DNA from 2 places in the Mesorhizobium sp. CAU 1741 genome. Region 1 is predicted to be linked to the other one. Evidence: predicted binding sites of a transcription regulator. Region 1 holds the regulator's gene; the other holds the start of a gene.
What was found. The regulator LexA, encoded in region 1, represses DNA repair genes until DNA is damaged. The targets are predictions, from matches to a motif close to TGTTCNNNNTGTGTTCNG.
Positions count from the first base shown of each region.

Region 2: ruvC (crossover junction endodeoxyribonuclease RuvC) is a predicted target of LexA. The motif match lies at 859-876, and genes of this name have one in related genera.

Region 1 covers NZ_JBDOQP010000002.1:780,612-786,487, reverse strand. Annotated here, with positions in the region: gene AAFN84_RS10610 (nucleoside hydrolase) at 1-473, opposite strand, end outside; gene AAFN84_RS10605 (adenine deaminase C-terminal domain-containing protein) at 635-2,500, shown strand; gene lexA (transcriptional repressor LexA) at 2,544-3,260, opposite strand; gene AAFN84_RS10595 (gamma-glutamyltransferase family protein) at 3,431-5,023, opposite strand; gene AAFN84_RS10590 (GntR family transcriptional regulator) at 5,020-5,751, opposite strand; gene AAFN84_RS10585 (ABC transporter permease) at 5,771-5,876, opposite strand, start outside.
Region 2 covers NZ_JBDOQP010000007.1:115,144-121,019, reverse strand. Annotated here, with positions in the region: gene AAFN84_RS23040 (AbrB/MazE/SpoVT family DNA-binding domain-containing protein) at 1-241, opposite strand, end outside; gene ruvC (crossover junction endodeoxyribonuclease RuvC) at 298-816, opposite strand; gene AAFN84_RS23030 (sulfite exporter TauE/SafE family protein) at 953-1,744, shown strand; gene AAFN84_RS23025 (DUF1465 family protein) at 1,745-2,278, opposite strand; gene AAFN84_RS23020 (acyl-CoA synthetase) at 2,672-4,312, opposite strand; gene AAFN84_RS23015 (sulfite exporter TauE/SafE family protein) at 4,361-5,131, opposite strand; gene AAFN84_RS23010 (thiamine phosphate synthase) at 5,304-5,876, shown strand, end outside.

The sequences.
Region 1 (5,876 bases):
ACGGTGAAGGCGCCGCCCATGATGATGACCTGCTTGACCAGCCCGGCAATGTCCGGCGCCTCGCGCAACGCCAGCGCCAGATTGGTCATGCGCCCCACCGCGATGAGCGTCACTCCGCCGGGATCGGCACGCACGGTCTCGATGATGAAACGGTGTGCCGGGCGCGGGTCGACAGTACCGGGGATCTCGTCCGGCAGCGCGATGTTGCCGAGCGCGTTGTCGCCGTGAACGATCGCCGGCGGCGCGCCATATGTCCGCAGCGGATTGAGCGGTGCGCCGGCTCCCCTGGCGACAGGGGCATCGATGTTCCACACGTCCTTCAGGAAGAGCGCATTGCGCGTCGTCGTGTCGATGGTGCCGTTGCCGAAGACGGTGGTGATGCCGACGAGGTCGATGTCGGGATGCTGGTGCAGGAACAGGAGCGCCATCGCATCGTCGATCCCCGGATCGGTATCGAAAATCACCTTGTGCATGCACCTGCTCCGCTTGGCTGTCTGGACGCGCTCCTATAGGCCGGCAAGATGGATTTGCACAGAGTGCGCCGGATACGCGTGCGCGGGTTCGCCGGCCTTGCAGGTCGCGCCTTTCGGAGTGCATACCCTGTGCTCCGCTACTTGATGGAAGACGCCGACCGATGACGAAGCTGCCAGACGATATTTCCCTCGATGCCGGAAACGAGGTCGCCATCCGGCAGGATTTGACGCTGGTCGCGCTCGGAAAGCGGCCTGCGGACGTGGCCTTGCGTGTCGGGCGCCTTCTCGATGTCGCGACCCGTACATGGCGCGACGATCAGGAGATCGTGATCAAGGGCAGGCGCATCGCGTATGTCGGCGACGCCGGCAGCTATCCGGGCGAGGTCGGCCGGCGCGTGCACGAACCGGACCTCGCGGCGGTGCCCGGTCTCGGCGAGGTGCACAAGCACATCGAGAGCTCGCACCTGACGCCCGAATGGGAGGCCGCCCTGGTCTTGCCGCGCGGCAACACCTGGACCTGCGAGGCGAGCCACGAGTTCTCCAACGTCAATGGCGCCCGGACGCTGGAGTTCTGGCTCAAGGCACGTGCCGCCGGCTCGCCGCTGAAGATCTTCCCGCTGCCTGGTTCGGCCGTGCCGCCAACCGGTTACGAGCACGGTGGCGGCTGGCTCGGCTATGACGAGCAGCGCGATTTTCTCCGCCAGAGCCTGATGACCGCCGGCCTCGACGAGGTGATGGACTGGCCAGCCGTGTGGAATCCGGAGAACCCTTCCCATGAGCGCCTGTGGGGCATGATCCGCGCGACCTTCGAACAACGGGGCGTCGTCGAGGGTCACGCGGCGGGTATCCGCGACATGCCGACCATCAACGCGTTTGCCGCAGCCGGCCTCGCCTCCGATCATGAGGCGTGGACGGTTGAGGAGTTCTGGGACAAGCTTACCCACGGCCTGTTCATGGAACTCCGTCCGCACAGCCTGCCTGAGGTCATCCGGGGGCTCCTCGACAGGGGCCTTGCCGACTGGTCGCAGGTCGCGCTCACCACCGACGACCGCAGCGCCTCCGACACCCTCAAGCTCGGCGCGACCGACCACAATGTGCGTCTCGCGATCGAAGCGGGGCTGGCGCCCGAAATCGCCATCCAGTGCGTGACGATCAACCCGGCGCGCCACATGCGGCTGACGCCGTGGGTCGGATCGATCGCACCGGGCCGCTATGCCGACATCGTGCTTCTTTCGGACGTCGAGCGATTTGAGATCGCCAGGGTCTGGGCAGACGGGCGCCAGGTCTCGCAAGGCAAGGACTACCTGCCCGAGGTCCCGAAGATCGACTGGCCGGAATGGGCGACAAAGACGATCAATATCGGCCGGGCGCTGACGGCTCAAGATTTCCACATTGCAGCCGAACCCGGCCGCGAAACGATGCAGGCGGCCGTATTGCGGCCCTTCCACTGGACCGACGACTTCCTCACGTTTGAACTTCCCGTGGCAGACGGCTTTGTCCAGCGCGACGAGGCCCGCAACATCACCAAGTTTGCGATCGTAGATCGCTTCTCGGGCATGGGGGCCGTGTCGAAGATGTTCTGGCTCGGTTGCGGCCCGCGCACGCCCGAGACCGCGCTCGCCTGTTCGATGGCGCATGACAAGCACAATGTCTGGTGCGTCGGCTCGTCGGACGCGGCGATGGCCATGGCCGTGAACGCGCTCGCCGAAAATGACGGTGGTTGGGCGCTGGTGCGCGAAGGCGAGGTGGTTGCCACCGTTCGCTACGAGGTTGCGGGGCTGATGTCCTGCCGCTCGGCTGAGGAGCTGCACGCCGAGATGCAGGCGCTCTACGCCGAGGGCGAAAAGGTCGACTGGATGTTCGAGCCGTCGTTCCATCCCCGCTGGGGTCCCGGCTTTCCCGAACGTCTGGCTTTCGCCACGCTCACCTGCGCGCCATGGCGCTGGGTGCTCGTCGCGCCGAGCGACCATGCCCCCCAAGGTCTCGTCAACGTGCAGACCGGCGAAACCCATCCGGTGGTGTTCTGACGCCGATGCGGTTCGACGCCAACCCCTGTCACGCTATAAGCCCTCAGTAGCGCCGAATGAGCCCCACCAGCTTGCCCTGCACCTTGACCCGGTCCGGTCCGAAGATGCGCGTCTCGTAGGCCGGGTTGGCCGCTTCGAGGGCGATCGAGTCGCCCTTGCGCCGGAAGCGCTTCAGCGTCGCTTCCTCGTCGTCGACGAGCGCCACGATGATTTCGCCGGGTGTCGCCGTGGACGCATTGCGGATGATGACCGTGTCGCCGTCGAAGATGCCGGCCTCGACCATCGAGTCGCCCTTTACTTCCAGCGCGTAATGCTCGCCGCCGCCAAGCATCTCCGGCGGCACGCTGATCGAATGCGTCTTCTGCTGGATCGCGCTGATCGGCACGCCGGCCGCGATACGGCCCATCACCGGTACGGATACCGATGCCGCGACATCGTCGTCATTGCCGGTCGCCTGCAGGCGCGGCTTCTCCGGCGCACGGCCGAGGCTGCCCTGAATGACGCTCGGCGAGAACTTGCGCGCCTGGTTGAGCCCGGGCGCGATGGAGTCCGGCAGCCGTGTCACTTCGAGTGCACGGGCACGATTCGGCAGGCGGCGGATGAAGCCGCGCTCCTCGAGCGCGGTGATCAATCGGTGGATGCCGGACTTGGAGGCGAGGTCGAGCGCCTCCTTCATTTCGTCGAATGAGGGGGGGATGCCGGTCTCCTTCATCCGTTCGTGGATGAAGAGCAGCAATTCGTGTTGCTTTCGCGTCAGCATGGCAAGCCCCGGAGAATCAGAGTGCAAACAAAACCAGAACATACACTATCTGTTCCAGTTGTGTTCCGCAATAGTTTAAATTTTACTGATTTTCCGATGAATTCCGTAACTATGTTCCACAATGGTTCACCGAGGCCCTCACGGGGCATCGAACGCGCTCTGTTCGAGCGTCAGAAGCCTCCCGCGCAACCGTCCTTGCGTGGGTCGGAGCCCGCGGCATAGCCGCCCTCGACGCGGCGCACGAGCTGCGCACCGCCGAATCCGAAGCTGGAATCCGGGCTTTCGGTGGCGATCACGTGGCCCATCTGCTCCAGGTGGGCGATGGTCCGCGGGCTGACACTATCCTCGATCGCCACGTCGAGGCCGGAGATCACGCGCCAGCGCGGCGCATCTGCCGCCGTCTGCGGATCCTGTCCCCAGACCTGCGTGCGCAGCATCATCTGCAGGTGGCCTTGCGCCTGGATCGGCCCGCCCATCAGCCCGAATGCCATGTCCGGCCCGTCCGCGCCCATGATGAAGCCGGGAATGATTGTGTGGAAGGGGCGCTTGCGTGGACCGACCTGGTTGGGATGGCCGTCCTCCAGGGTGAAGCCGAAGCCGCGATTCTGCAGGCTGATGCCGGTACCCGGCACCACGACGCCCGATCCGAAGCCGGCATAGTTCGACTGGATGTACGACACCATCATGCCGTCCGCGTCGCCGGTTGCCAGGCACACCGTGCCGCCATTCTTCGGCGCGCCCACAGGATGCAGCGATGCCTTGTCACGGTCGATCAGCCGTCCGCGCGAGGCCAGGTAGGCGTCGTCGAGCAAATGCGACGCCTTGACGTCGTCCATGTGCAACTGGTCGGCGACATAGGTGTGGATGTCCATGAAGGCAAGCTTGATCGCCTCGATCTGCAGGTGCAGCGCCTCGGGGCTGTCGGGGTCGAGCGCCTCGATGCCGCTGCCCTTGAGCATGCCGAGCGCCATGAGTGCCGCGATGCCTTGTCCATTCGGCGGGATTTCGTGCAGCGAGGATTTTCCGGAATCCTTGCTGATCGTGCCGCACCAGTCATTCGCATGTGCGGCCATGTCTTCGGCGGTCAGCGCCGCGCCGTGCTCCTGCGCAAAGGCAGCGATCTTCTGCGCCAGCTCGCCGCGATAGAAAGCCTCGCCCTTCGTTTCGGCGATCAGGCGCAGCGTGTTCGCCATCGCCTCGCTGCGGAAGAGTTCGCCGGCGGCCGGCGCGCGCCCGTTGGGCATGAACGCTTCGGCGAAGCCGGGCTGCGCATGTAGCAGCTCCGCACCGCGCCGCCAGAGCTCGGCGATGATCGGCGTGACGTGATAGCCCCTGGACGCGTAGTCGATCGCCGGCTCGAACAGAGCCTCGAACGGAAGCTTGCCGAAACGTTCCGACAGGGTCACCCAGGCCGAAACCGCGCCGGGCACGGTCACGCTCTCCCAGCCGCGCTGCGGCATCGCGGTCTTGCCCGCGAAGCGTTCCGGCGTCCATGCAGCCGGCGAGCGCCCTGAGGCATTGAGGCCGTGCAGTTCGCTGCCATCCCACAGGATGCAGAACGCATCCGATCCGATGCCGTTGCCCGTCGGCTCCACCACCGTCAGCGTGATGGCCGCGGCAAGTGCTGCGTCGAGCGCGTTGCCTCCCTTGCGCAGCATGTTCAGCCCAGCCTCGGTTGCCAGCGGATGCGAGGTCGCGATGGCGTTGCGCGCGATCACGGGCGAGCGTCGCGACGGGTATTTCGGCGTGAATTGATAGGTCAAGGGGTGGCTCGCGGGGGCAGCGTGGAGGTCAGGTCAGCCAAGGCACCGCCCGATGCCATGGCGTCCCGCGCGTGCTCGAATGTCTTTTCGATCATGCGCAGCGTCTTAGTGTAATGCGCAACCAACAGCGCACACGCGTCGTCGTCGGTCCCGTTCAGCACGGCCTTCATCAGCGCTTCGTGCTCGGCCTGCCCATCGCGCGGAATCTTGCGATAGGCGTTCGAAACCGAAATGTAGCGCGCCGCGTGGTCGGCGAGAATGTCGCAGAATTCGAGCAGCCATGGCGACGCGCTGTTGGCGAGCAGCGCGCGATGGAAGTTGCGATGCGCGTCGTCCCAGGCAGCACGGTCTTCGGAGCGTTCCGAGCTAAGACGCGACAACCGGTGGAAAGCGACAACAATCGCCTCTTCCCAACGGTCGTCACGCCGCTGCATCGATTCGCGCAGCACCAGTGCCTCCAGCCTGCACCGGGTATCGACCAGCACCCGCCAGTCGTCGAGGGCAATAGGCGGCACGGTGAAGCCGCGCTGTTCGTGCCGATCCACCAGCCGCTCCGAGGACAGCCGCGAAAGCGCCTCGCGCACTGCATTGCTGCCAACCTCGTAGAGATCCGCGATCGACTCGATGCGCAGCTTGGCGCCGGGCGGGAAGGCGCCCCGGATGATGTCGGAGCGCAGCTTTTGGTAGACCGTCGTCGCCAGCGTGGTCTTGTCTTTCGGTTTGGACATTCAGGTCTCTGATCCAGGCCTATCTTGCTGCCTTGCCATTCGCATTGGTGCCCGGACGATGCCAGAACACGAACTTGTACTGCATCCAGGAAACGATGCCGAACATCAAGAGGCCGAGCAGGCTG
Region 2 (5,876 bases), on a different contig from region 1:
GCATCATTCGATAGAATTCGTCGGCGCTCAAGCCGCCGAGGTTCATCGATCCCCTGTGCTTGCGGATGTGGTCCAGAAGATCACGCACTTCCGCGCTCCGCTCCTGCTGGCCTTTAACCGCCTTCCTGAGCAGCGCGCCCTCGTCGGTGAAGACGAACTCCACCTCGCTGCCCGGCGCGATCCCTAGGTGGCGCCGGATGTTCTTCGGGATCGTGACTTGGCCTTTTTCAGTGACACGCATGGTAATACCTCTCAGGTATTACTTACTGCCCACAACAGAACAAGTCAAGAACATAGCTAGCTGGCCCGGGCCAATGCGGCCAGCCTGCCGGCGACGCTTTGACGATGATGCGCATGGCAGATGGCGATCGCCAGCGCATCGGCGGCGTCGTCGGTATCGAACGTCGCCTTCGGCATCAGCACGCGCACCATCATGTGGATCTGCTTCTTGTCGCCGTGGCCGACGCCGATCACCGCCTTCTTCACGGCATTGGGTGCATATTCCGCCACCGGCAGACCGGCAAGGGCCGGGACCAGCATGGCGATGCCCCGGGCCTGGCCGAGCTTGAGGGTGGCGGTCGCGTCCTTGTTGACGAAGGTCTGTTCTACCGCCGCCTCGTCCGGCCTCTGACCATGGACGATGGCGGACAAGCCGTCATGAAGCTCGCACAGCCGCGAGGCGAGATCGGCCTTGCCGTTGGAGTGAACCGTGCCTGCCGCCACGAAACGCAGCGAATTGGCCTGAGCCTCGACAATCCCCCAGCCTGTTCGGCGCAGGCCGGGATCGATGCCGATGATTCGAATCGCGCTGTTCATGCAAGCCACCCTATTCCATCGACCGTGGAATGCCATGCGAAAGTGAACAAATCAGAAACAGATGTTTGGGTTGGCCCATCGGGTGCCGCCGCATTGTGCCCTAGCGGACCCGCCTCCGGCATGTGACAGCGGCGCCATGAACCCGCTTGACTGGCCCTTTCCGCCGTTCGACCTACCTTTTCTCGTCCTGCTCGCGGTGGTGACGCTTGCGGGCATCGCAAGGGGAATTTCGGGGTTCGGCACCGGCATGATCGTGGCGCCGGTTGCAGGCGCCATCTACGGACCACAGGCAGCGCTCGCCATCGTCGTGTTGATGGATTCGCTGCCGACCATCCCCGTCACCCTGCCGGCGCTGCGCATCGCCGTATGGCGGGAGGTTGTGCCGGTGGCGGCGGGTCTGTTCGTCTGCTTCCCGATCGGCGTCTTCATCCTCGTCAATGGCGACGAAGAGGTCCTGCGCTGGCTCATCAGCCTCGCTATCCTTGCCTGTGTCGGGGTGCTTTGGTCGCGCTGGACCTATCACGGTCCGCGCAACCTGGCGACGTCGTTCGCGGTTGGCGGTGTTGCCGGCACCCTGTCGGGAATCGCGTCCGTGCCCGGTCCACCGGTGATCGCCTACTGGATGACCGCCGGGCTGCCGGCCGTTCTGGTTCGCGCCAACCTGCTCTCGCTGTTCTTCATTGGCGAGTTCGTCGCGCTCGGCAATCTCTGGATCGCAGGCCTGTTCCAGTGGGAAGTCGCCATGCGGGCGCTGATTGCCGCGCCGCTCTACTTTGCAGGCATAGTGGCGGGAACGTCCGCTTTCACGCGCGGCGGCGAGAGGCTCTACCGCATCGCCACCTTCACGCTCATCCTGGCCGCCGCCATCCTCGCGCTGCCGGTTTTCGACAGGGTCTTTCACGCCGCCGCGGCAGCGCTGGGCGGCTGATCAGCCGCGCGCGAATGCGGTCTGCAGGAGATTGAGCTGGTCGGACACCGGATTGCCCGTCCGCACGGCACCGACCGGACCCCGGCCAACGATCTCGCCATAAATCTGGTCGTCCATGCGCCGAACCAGCGCCTGCAGGCGCAGCGAATGATCGACGATTGCGCGGAAGGATTCCGGCAGGTCCGACCATCCCGGGGTGTCGTCCTGTGCCGACGCCGTGTCGAGCCTCACCTTGGATTTTTCCGAGGCTACCTGATCGCGCGTCATCTCGCCGGAATTGGCAGCGCGCTGCAAAAGCAGCCAGGACGCGATCTGCATCAGGCGGGTGGTCAGCCGCATTGATTCGGCGGCATAGAGCGTCGCGCCGACCCGCGACAGCGACTTGGCTGCAGCTCGGCCCTCTCCGTCGAGGTACTCCGCCGCCTGTTCGACCAGCGCCATGCCTTCATTGTAAAGCGGTTTGAACGAGTTGGAGAACACGCGCCTTTCGGCGAGCTTGATGGTGTTGCCGGTCTCGAAACCCTGCTCTTGCATGTGAACGCTACCCCGTGAACTCTCGACGCCGCCTGACCATCGAAATGGCGTGCGGCCCGTGAGCCGCGCTGCTTAAACGATGGAACAGGCAATTTGATCCCCCGAGGGGCCAAACGCAAGTGCGTGTTTAACAAAGGGTTAACGTGGATGAGCAGGCTCCCGGGGCTGCCGCAAGACAAAAAAAGAGCCGCAAAAGCGGCTCTCAGGAGTTAAACAGGGAGGCGTCAAACGGAGTGGCTCGGCCACTCGGTAAGAATCCAGATCACTGGATGCCCACAGTAATGACATGTAAAGCTTAACCGAAGCTTAACAGAATGGTTAACAAGCCGAAAATTTGTCCCGTATCGAGACAATTTACGCAGCGTCCGCGCCTGCTTCCCCCGCCGCGCAGGTTTACAACTCCCTGGCCATGTCCCGTAGCCTGAACTTCTGGATCTTCCCGGTCGACGTCTTGGGGATCTCCGCGAATACGACGGTGCGCGGGCACTTGAAGCGCGCCAGCAGGCCGCGGCAGTGTTCGATGATCTCCTCTTCGCTTGCGCTCGTGCCCAGCTTGAGCTCGACATAGGCCACGGGTGTCTCGCCCCATTTGTCGTCAGGCCGCGCCACCACGCCGCACGAAGCGACCGCCGGGTGCTTGTAAAGCGCGTCCTCGACCTCAATCGAGGAAATGTTCTCGCCACCGGAGATGATGATGTCCTTGGAACGGTCCTTGAGCTGGATATAACCGTCGCGGTGCATCACCCCCAGGTCTCCCGAATGGAACCAACCGCCGGCAAACGCCTCGTCGGTGGCCTTGGTGTTCTTCAGATAGCCCTTCATGACGATGTTGCCGCGGAACATCACTTCGCCGATGGTCTCGCCATCCGGCGGTGTCCGTTGCATGGTTGCCGGGTCCATGACGGTTAGTTCCTCGAGCGCCGCATAGCGCACGCCCTGTCGCGCTTTTTTCACCGTGCGCGCGTTGCGATCCAGATGGTCCCAGTTGGAATGCCATTCGTTGACCACCGCCGGTCCGTAGGTCTCGGTCAGCCCGTAAAGGTGGGTAACGGCGAAACCGGCATCTGCCATGCCTGACAGCACCGCCTCCGGCGGCGGCGCGGCTGCGGTGTTGAACGTGACTGTCTGCGGGAAGTCGCGCTTGTCTGCGGCTGCCGCGTTGATCAGCGTCGACATCACCACCGGTGCGCCGCACAGATGGGTGACGCCGTGATCGGCGATCGCATCGTACATCGCCCTGGCGCGCACCCAGCGCAGGCAGACATGCGTCCCGCCGGTCACGGCGAGCGTCCAGGGAAAACACCAGCCGTTGCAATGAAACATCGGCAGCGTCCACAGATAGACCGGATGGCGCCCCATGCCGGCGTGGATCGTGTTTGCATAGGCCATCAGCGCCGCACCGCGATGGTGGTAGACGACGCCCTTGGGGTTGCCCGTGGTCCCCGACGTGTAGTTCAGCGAGATCGCGTCCCATTCGTCGTCGGGCATCGACCACGCAAATCCATCGTCGCCTGAAGCGACGAAATCCTCATAGTCGATCGTGCCGAGCCGCTCGCCCTTGGCATAGGGGGCGTCGTCGCCATAGTCGGGATCGTCATAGTCGATGACCAGCGGCTTCACGCTTGCCAGCGCCAGCGCTTCCTTCACGACCCCGGAGAACTCGCGGTCGATGATCAGCACCTTGGTTTCAGCATGGTCGAGCTGGAAGGCGACGATGGCGGCATCGAGCCGCGTGTTCAGCGAATGCAGCACCGCCTTGACCATCGGCACGCCGAAATGCGCTTCCAGCATCGGCGGCGTGTTTGACAGCATCACCGTCACCGTGTCGCCCTTGCCGACGCCCCGCTCGGCCAGCGCCGAAGCGAGCTTGAGGGACCGCCGCCAGAACTCGCGGTAGGTCCACCGGGTGGCGCCATGAATGATGGCAAGCTGATCCGGGAACACCTTCGCCGCCCGTTCGAGGTAGGAAAGCGGGGTCAGCGGCTGATAATTGGCGGCATTCTTGTCGAGGCCGATTGCGTATGGATTGGTCATGGTCTCCCTCCTGCGCGCGGGATTATGCACATGGCCGCGCGGTCGTCATCATCCCCAGATTTCGATGATCCCGTCCCAGACGAGCTTGGAGCCGACGACCAGGACCATCGTGTACATGAACGGATAGAAGATCTCGGGCTTCATGCGCCGGACGATCCACGCTCCAGCGAGTGTCGCCACCGGCGCGATCGGCATCAGCACGGCGGATGCGGTGAGATTGGTGCCATCGAACTGGCCGAGCGCGAAATAGGGCACCAGCTTCACCGCATTGACGATGGCGAAGAAGACGACACTCGTGCCGACATAGATCGACGGGCTCTGCTTGAGGGGCAGCGCGTAGACCTGGTAGGGCGGCCCGCCCGCGTGGGCGACAAAGCTGGTGAAGCCGGACACTAGCGCCCACACCGTCGCCTTGCCCGCGTGGTGCGGCCGTGTCCTGTCTGCCGACGACAGCTTCTGAAGGACCCAGCGCAAGAAGAACGCCAGCGAGACGATCCCGACGATGAGCCGGACGGCGCCCGCCGTCACCATGGCCGCCGTCAGCCAGCCGATGGCGATGCCCGCAAGCGCGCCAGGCAGCATCAGCTTCAATGTCATGGGGTCGCGCTCGCCGCGCCATGCCCAGAGCGATACCATGTCCATCACGATCAGGATGGGAAGCAGGATCGCCGCCGCCTGCACCGGCGACACCACCAGCGCCATCAGCGGCACGCCGATCAGCGCGGTCGCGCCACCCAGCCCGCCCTTGGACAGGCCGACGACGATCACCGCCGGCAGGGCGGCGGCGTAGAACCAGGGATCGGTGAGGAGGGATTCCATTTCGCGGTAGGCTGGCCTTTCGCGCAAAGCCATATCCGCAATCGATCGCCTTGGCGAGACCATGACATCGGCGCCCCGCCACATGCGATGCTGTTCAAAACGCGCCGCGTGTTCTATGCCGCATTCCCACCACGATCGCCCGCCATTGAGGCCGAACCCGCGCAGGAACACCATGAACCCGACCGAAGCGCCCGACCGCTGCCGCATTGTCCTCATCGCTCCGCCCCGCGAGGAGCCGAAGCGCATCCTGTCGGCGTTTGAGGGCGGCGATGTTGCCTCTCTCATCCTGCCGCAGTGGGAGGCCGACGACGATGAGTTCCAGAGCTATGCGGAAGCGATCATCCCCGGCGCGCAGGCGGCAGGCCTCGCCGTCATGATCGCCGGCGATCCGCGCATCGCCGCGCGCTGCCGCGCCGACGGCATCCATTTCGAAGGTTCCAAGCAGGCGCTGGCAGAGATCGTCGAGAAGCACCAGGCGAAACTGATGGTCGGCACCGGTGGTGCGACAACCCGCGACGACGCGCTCGAACTTGGCGAGGTCCAGCCGGATTACATGTTCTTTGGCAAGTTCGGCTACGACAACAAGCCGGAGCCGCACCCGCGCAACCTCAAGCTTGGCGAGTGGTGGGGAGAGATGGTGCGCATTCCCTGCATCGTGATGGCCGGTTCGGATCTGGCAGGTCTGGCCGCCGTGGCCGAAACCGGAGTCGATTTCGTCGCGCTGTCCGCGGCCGTGTTCGGCGAT